2 regions of the Nocardioides panacihumi genome follow, and region 2 is predicted to be linked to the other one. Evidence: riboswitches for the same ligand, from Rfam matches in the RefSeq annotation. Region 2 holds a riboswitch; the other holds the start of a gene.

Region 1 (3,398 bases), 420 kb from region 2:
CGCTGACCCAGCAGCCGAGCAAGGTGGCTGCTCGCGCCCCCCGCAATGATCACGACGGGTCGGTCCGCGCGTCATCGGCTGTCGCCTCACTCACGTGGGGACACGCCCCGGCTCGAAGAGCCGGGGCGTCGAGTCGACGCCGTAGCACGATCATCTGCTGGCGAAGTTCTGGAAGACGAGGTGAGAGACCCACTCCCAGCGCCCGAGCCCCTCATCCCACTTCTTCGTGTACTGCGGGATGGTGAAGTTGTACGTGAACTTCGGAACCTTGCCGGCCGGCACCTCTTCCGCGTACATGGTGCGGAGAACGCGCAGGGTCGCGGCGTTGGTCGAGGTCCACGTCGCACCAGTCGTACCGTAGGCCGGCCGCGTGACCTTGTAGCCCTTGCAGACCTTGACGGGGACGTTCGCGCTGATGATGCCGACATTGACGGGCACGTTGAAGTTCACCGTGCATGCCTGGCTCGACGTGAAGGCGTGCGTGGCGGCGTACGTGCTGCTGATGGCTGCGACCGACGAAGAGATTCGCTGACTCGCAACAGCCTTCGCATCCAGACGACCCTGTTTCACGGTCCAATACGACTCAGCCACAGCCGCGTAGCAATCGGCCTTGGTGTCGGCGTCCTTGATCTCGTACTTCGTCCAACAGACGTAGACGGTCCCCTTCGGGTCGTCCCCTGGGAGGGCGGGAGGTGATGTCTGCTCCTTGGGCATGCCCGCCCACCTGATCTGTGATGCCTGGCTGGTGCATCCCGTGCCCATGATCAGCGCCCCGCAGATCGTCAGCTGAGCGTTCGCAGGCTGCGTTGCGAGCGGATTCTTGCCGACCGGTGTGAGCATGGTCGCGACAACCAACCCGATCCCGACGAGAGCCACGACGATCACCGTCGGCGCTACGAATCCCCGCGTTTGAGTCATGCCAGTTCCCGTCTCCTCGATGAATCCAGCTGACCGGGGCCGCCTCCCTCATCTCGTCACAGGAACGCGCAACCCAGCCGCTGATAGAGACCTCCGAACGCCCAATACATTAAGCGCGGGATGCAAGCGTTGACGCGCCAGCCGACGTCGTCCTCCTCCTTGCCTGAGGGTGTGCCCCAATGGCCCGCCACCATGCAGAGCCCGCTCCCGCGAGACACATCGACCCGCCGCGGCAGGACCCGAAATACAGGACCCGAAATACCCGAAGGCCCCGCCCGGAAGTTCCGGACGGGGCCTACGGAAGAGCCGGCGCACAGCCGGCAGAGACGCGAGGACGCGCCGACTCGACCCCTCACAGACGCAAGGATGCGCCGACTCGGCGTCAGCGGACGGTGCCGGCGAACCAGCTGCTGGTCCAGATGGCCTCGGTGCGGACGCTCTCGCCCGGGCGAGGAGCGTGCAGCACGTAGTCGGTGCCGTGCTCCCGGCCGGCGAACAGACCGACGTGGTAGACGTGACCGCCCGAGCTGAAGAACACCAGGTCACCGCGGTGCAGCTGCGAGCGCGGGATGTGGCGGACGGCGCCGGACTGGGCCGCCGCGGTCCGCGGCAGGCTGAGACCGGACCGGTGGTAGGCGTACGACGTCAGGCCGGAGCAGTCGAACGCGTTCGGGCCGGTGGCGCCCCAGACGTAGGGGTCGCCCTTCTGGTCCAGGCCGACCTTGAAGGCGTGCAGCGTCTCGCGGCCACGGATCTCGGCCCGGTGGCGGCGCATCTCGCGACGGTGCTTGCGGACCTGACGGAGGTGTTCGCGGCGACGCTCACGCCGGATGCGCTGCCGCTCGGCGCGCGCCTCATGACGGGCAGCGACGCGCTGGAGCGAGAGGGAGTTGGCGTAGGCGGCCGGGACGACCGCGGACGGGGTGGACGTGGCCGCACTCGCGCCGGCCGGGAGGGCCAGGGCGCCGGCAGACAGGGTCGCGGCGGCGAGGAGCGCTCTGACGGCAGGGCGCAGTGATCTGTTGTTGGGCATGCGTGGATTTCCTTCCCACGCCTGCGAGGTGAGCTGTCGGATTCGGGCTAGAAGGTGCCCGGCCCGCGCGCTGACGTCAGCGTGCGGGCTTCACCCCGAGCGGCCATGGATCTGCCGCAGTGAAGAAGTGGTTCCCCCGCTCCTGCCCCTGAGTGCTCGGTCACTCGAACCGGCTCCCAACGGGGCAGGACTCGGCGTGTACCGGAGCCGGTTGTTGCTGGTGCAACTACTCGAAGGTAGGCAGGAGGCACCTTCGACCCAACTCGTCGGCGCGGATTTTACCGTCTTGGTGACGAGCGTCACACGCCGACGCGCCGAGGCACGCTTGACGCATGGCCCCGATCACATCTACTGCAGGACGGCTACTGCTGCACCCACCACGCGGGGAGCAGCGCGGCGTACAGGGTCTGGAAGACCGCGACATCAGGCTCGCCCGGCAGGTCCAGCCAGCCCTGGATCACCCCGACGGTCGCCCGTGCGACGTACCGCGCGGCGATGTCGGACACCACGTCGTCCGGAAGCCCCTCGACGTCGAGCGGCAGGTGCAGCCGGCCGGCGCGCAGCAGCTGCCGGCTGGACTCGAGGAAGTGATCGCCGAGCATCCCGTCCAGGCCGCCCGGCCCGCTGTCGGGCCCGAGGCCGCGTCGGTAGATCGGCGCGTGCTCGCGCACGTGCTCCAGCACGCGCCTGGTCGCCTCCGTCACGGCCTCGTCGGTGTCGGCCTCAGGAGCGCTGAGCAGGTCGGCGCGCAGCGCGTCGAGGTCGGCGAGCAGTGCCTGCCGGAGCAGGTCTCCCGGAGAGGCCGCGTGCTCGTAGAACGTGGAGCGGTGCACGCCGGCCGCCCGAGCCAACGACGTCACGCTCAGATCGGCCACAGGCGTGTCGCGCGCCGCTGCCAGCACCGCGGCGTACAGCCGCGCGCGGGTGCGCACCTGCCGTGCGTCCATCGGCGATCCCTCCTGAGTGGCCCGGGGAAGATTCCGAGCCTATCCGACGTTTGTAGGTTATAGATCCGACAAACGTCGGATAACTGGAAGGAGAATCATCATGGCCACCTACGACGTCGCAGGACGTTCAGCGATCGTCACCGGCGGTGGGTCCGGCATCGGCCGGGCCGTCGCACTCCTGCTCGCCGCCAACGGGGCGTCCGTCCTCGTGCATGACGTCCGCCAGGAGAGCGCCGACGCCGTCGTCGCCGAGATCGTCGAAGCGGGCGGCACGGCGAAGGCGTTCGTGGGCGACGCGTCCGACCCGGAGATCGCCGTTGCGGCGGTCGCGGCCGCCGAGGAGCTCGCTCCCCTGCGGATCGCGGTCAACAACGCCGGCATCGGCGGCGCCAACGCCCCGGTCGGCGAATACCCGATCGACTCCTGGCGCTCGGTCATCGAGGTCAACCTCAACGGCGTCTTCTACGGGATGCGCGCGCAGATCCCGGCGATCACCGCGA
Region 2 (3,398 bases):
GGCGCCGAAGCTGCTCGAGTGGGAGTCGAAGTCACCCTGGCCGGGCAGGTGGTCGGGCGGCCCGCTCTTGCGGACCTGGGTGATGATCTGGCCGGCGGTCTTCGTGATCGGCAGGTGGACATCGCGCAGCGCGACGTAGTCGGCGAACCCCTCGGTCAGCCAGATCGGCCGGTGCGTGTTGGTGGCTGCCTTCGTGGCCGCGTGGGTGACCTCGTGGCTGAGCACGATCTGCGCGCCCTGGTCGTCGAGCGTGCCCATCACCTCAGGGTTCACGAAGACGTGGACCGGGGCGTCCGAGGCCATCGAGCCGTCGACGCTCGCCGTGACCGCAGCGACGCCGGCGTACGTCCCCGGAGCGGCGCCGAGGGCGGCGTCGAGCTCCGCCTCGGAGCGCGGCACCTCGACGACGAGCGGGCCGGCCCAACCCTTGACGACGCGGGCGACCACCGGGACGGCCCGTGCGGCCAAGGTCGCGTAGCGGTCGACCGCGGCCGCGTCGGCTCCAAGGGTCAGCACACCGGCTCCGGACCGCACGCGCAGCGCCTCGGTGAGCCACAGCGGGCTGCGCTGCCCGCCTCCGCCGATGCCCGTGATGCGGACGGCGTCCTGCCCACCGGAGGCGTTGGAGGCGGTGGACGCCGCAGTCGCGAATCCGACCTCGACCTCCTCGTGCACGGGCGAGGGGTCGTCGTGACCGAACCGCCAGGTCAGGTCGACGGCGGCCGTCCAGCGGCCGTCCTTCGCGACGGCGCCACCCTCGTCGACGTACCTCGCGGTGAAGTCGGTGACGCCGAGCGACTCCGCGTTCGTCACGACGGCGCCCAGGAGCGAGCGCGCACGATCGTCGGCCGCGAGGCCCTCGGCCGCGTGGGCGTCGCGCCGGGTCACCGCTTGCTGCAGGTCGTCCAAGGTCCCGGCGGCGAGGTCGGGCCTGGCTGACGCGTACGCCGGCCGCCCGGGCGAGGCGACGTACGTGTCCGGCCTGAGGGCCAGCCAGGCCAGCGTCCCGACGGCGAGGCAGAGAAATCCGACAAGGCCGGCCACCCACCAACGTGGGCGACCGGCCTTGTGCATGGTCGGTGGCGACTCAGCCAGGGCGGACCGCACCGGAGTACGGCATCGAGTGCAGCGGCGAGATCCGCACGCCCTCACTCGGGTTGGCGGCGTGGAGGACCATGCCGTTGCCGATGTAGATACCGACGTGGCTGATCGGGCTGTAGAAGAAGACCAGGTCGCCCGGCTGCAGGTCGCTCTCGGCGACGTGCGGGCCCGAGCTGTACTGCGCACGCGAGGAGTGCGGCAGGGAGACACCGGCGGCGCCCCACGCGCGCATGGTCAGACCGGAGCAGTCGAACGCGTTGTCGCCGGTGGCGCCCCAGACGTAGGCGTCGCCGAGCTGGGCCTTCGCGTAGGCGACGGCAGCAGCCGCCCGGCCGCTGGCGGGCACGTCGACGACCTGGTCCCGCGGGGTGTCGCGCGAGAGGAGCGCCTGACGCTGCGTGGCCTGGAGCTTCGACAGCAGCTGCTTCGCGTCGGCGAGCTTGGTCTCGACCGCCTTCTTGTCCGCGGCGAGCTTCTTCTCGGTCGCGGCGACGTCGGCCGTGCGCTGCTCGGTCGCCTTGCGACGCAGGCGCAGGGCGTCGAGCTGGGTCGAGTAGTCGTGGTACAGGCCGGCCTGGAGGCTGTCGTAGGCCGAGATCGTCGAGAGCTGCCCGAGGAAGGCCTTCGGGTCGTCGGAGACGAAGACCTGCCCGACGGCGGACAGGTTCGAGCCCTCGAACTGCTGCAGCATCGAGTCACGCAGCTGCTCGCGGACGGCCGCGAGTGCGGCGTCCTGGCGCTGCTGGTCGGCACGGAGGCTGGAGAGCTCCTGCTGGAGCCCGGCGAGCCGCAGGCGGGCCTCGTTGTAGTTCTCGGTCGCCTGGTCGGCGTCCTTGTAGAGGCCGTCGACGCGCGCCTGCACGTCCTTGATGTCTGGCTTCGCCTCGGCGGGCGTCGCTGCGGTCATCCCGAGGGTGCATGCGAGCCCAAAGCCCGCCACCACTGCGGTGACTCGTTTCCGACCGTTCAGCACGAGCGGGCGGTCTCCCTTGCTGTGTCGTACGCCTACCGGGTGAGCTGACGGATTCGGGCACGACTGGCCCTACCCCCGCTCCTCGCCGCCCCTGTCTCCAAGGGCCGCGCCTCGCGGGTGATTCACCCCAGATGACACCACCGTGGTGGTGCCGGTTGGTTCCCCGGCTCCCGACTGGCCCGAATCCAGTCGAAACTCAGCGCGATGCCCGAGCAGGTCGGTTGACCCACTTCCACGGGCATCTGAGTGGTGAACTCTAACCGCCTTCTGGGAGCGCGGCCAATCCACCCCCGGGGTGTGTTGTCGTCAATGCCGTCACTTCCGTCCCATCAGTCACATGGGTCACGCGGACTCGACCTCGCCGCCTGCCGTCGGGGTCACCATCCGAAGGGGCGGCACCAGTCCGCCTGCCGCCAGGACGTCGAGCGCGTGGCGCTCGTCGTCGTCGAACGCAAGCTCGGGCGGCGGCCCGAGCAGCACGGTCACCACGCAGTCGTGGCACGCCAGCCCGCGCACCATGCACGAGTCGCAGTCGATCCTTGTCGTCATGCCCATGAGGGTGGCACCCGGCACCGACAGTGGTGATCGGGCTCCGCCGAAGCGGGCCGGCTCAGCGCGTCGCACCGAGATTGTCGGAGGCGCCTCCTAACGTCACCGACATGAGCAGCGCCGTCCGGACCGAGCAGCCGCACTGGGAGGCCCAGCGCAGCTTCGACGAGCTCGGCCGGCCGCTGCGCGACATCACCTTCTGCGTCGTCGACCTCGAGACCACCGGCGGCTCGGCCGAGGGCGGCTCGATGATCACCGAGATCGGCGCGGTCAAGGTGCGGGGCGGCGAGCTCCTCGGCGAGTTCCAGACACTGGTCAACCCGCGCAGCGAGATCCCCGCCTTCATCGCCGTCCTCACCGGCATCAGCAACTCGATGGTCGCCGACGCACCGTCCATCGAGTCGGCCCTGCCCGCGTTCCTCGAGTTCGCCCAGGGATGCGTGCTCGTCGCGCACAACGCGCCGTTCGACGTCGGCTTCCTCAAGTTCTTCGCCGACCAGCAGGGGCGGCCGTGGCCGGCGTTCGAGGTGCTGGACACCGCGAGGCTCGCCCGCCGGGTCGTCACCCGCGACGACACACCGAACTGCAAGCTCTCCTCGCTCGCCCAGCTGTTCAACTCCCCGACCACGCCCAACCACCGAGCGCTGGCCGACGCCCGCGCGACCGTCGACGTGCTGCACGGACTGATGGAGCGACTGGGTGGTCTCGGCGTCCACACGCTCGAGGAGCTGCAGACCTTCTCGGGACGCGTGACCCCCGCCCAGCGCCGCAAGCG

Evidence for each region. Region 2 has a riboswitch for cyclic di-AMP ahead of ABD205_RS11090 (C40 family peptidase). Riboswitches for the same ligand answer to the same signal wherever they lie in the genome.
Region 1: another riboswitch for cyclic di-AMP. It lies ahead of ABD205_RS13200 (C40 family peptidase); the one in region 2 lies ahead of ABD205_RS11090 (C40 family peptidase).

Annotation. Positions count from the first base shown of each region.
Region 1 is NZ_BAAAPB010000002.1:826,676-830,073, forward strand. Features, by position in the region: gene ABD205_RS13195 (hypothetical protein) at 151-918, opposite strand; gene ABD205_RS13200 (C40 family peptidase) at 1,301-1,951, opposite strand; cyclic di-AMP (ydaO/yuaA leader) riboswitch at 1,955-2,123, opposite strand; gene ABD205_RS13205 (TetR/AcrR family transcriptional regulator) at 2,314-2,898, opposite strand; gene ABD205_RS13210 (SDR family NAD(P)-dependent oxidoreductase) at 2,999-3,398, shown strand, end outside.
Region 2 is NZ_BAAAPB010000002.1:402,222-405,619, forward strand. Features, by position in the region: gene ABD205_RS11085 (hypothetical protein) at 1-1,044, opposite strand, end outside; gene ABD205_RS11090 (C40 family peptidase) at 1,088-2,008, opposite strand; cyclic di-AMP (ydaO/yuaA leader) riboswitch at 2,089-2,286, opposite strand; gene ABD205_RS11095 (hypothetical protein) at 2,417-2,623, opposite strand; gene ABD205_RS11100 (DEDD exonuclease domain-containing protein) at 2,734-3,398, shown strand, end outside.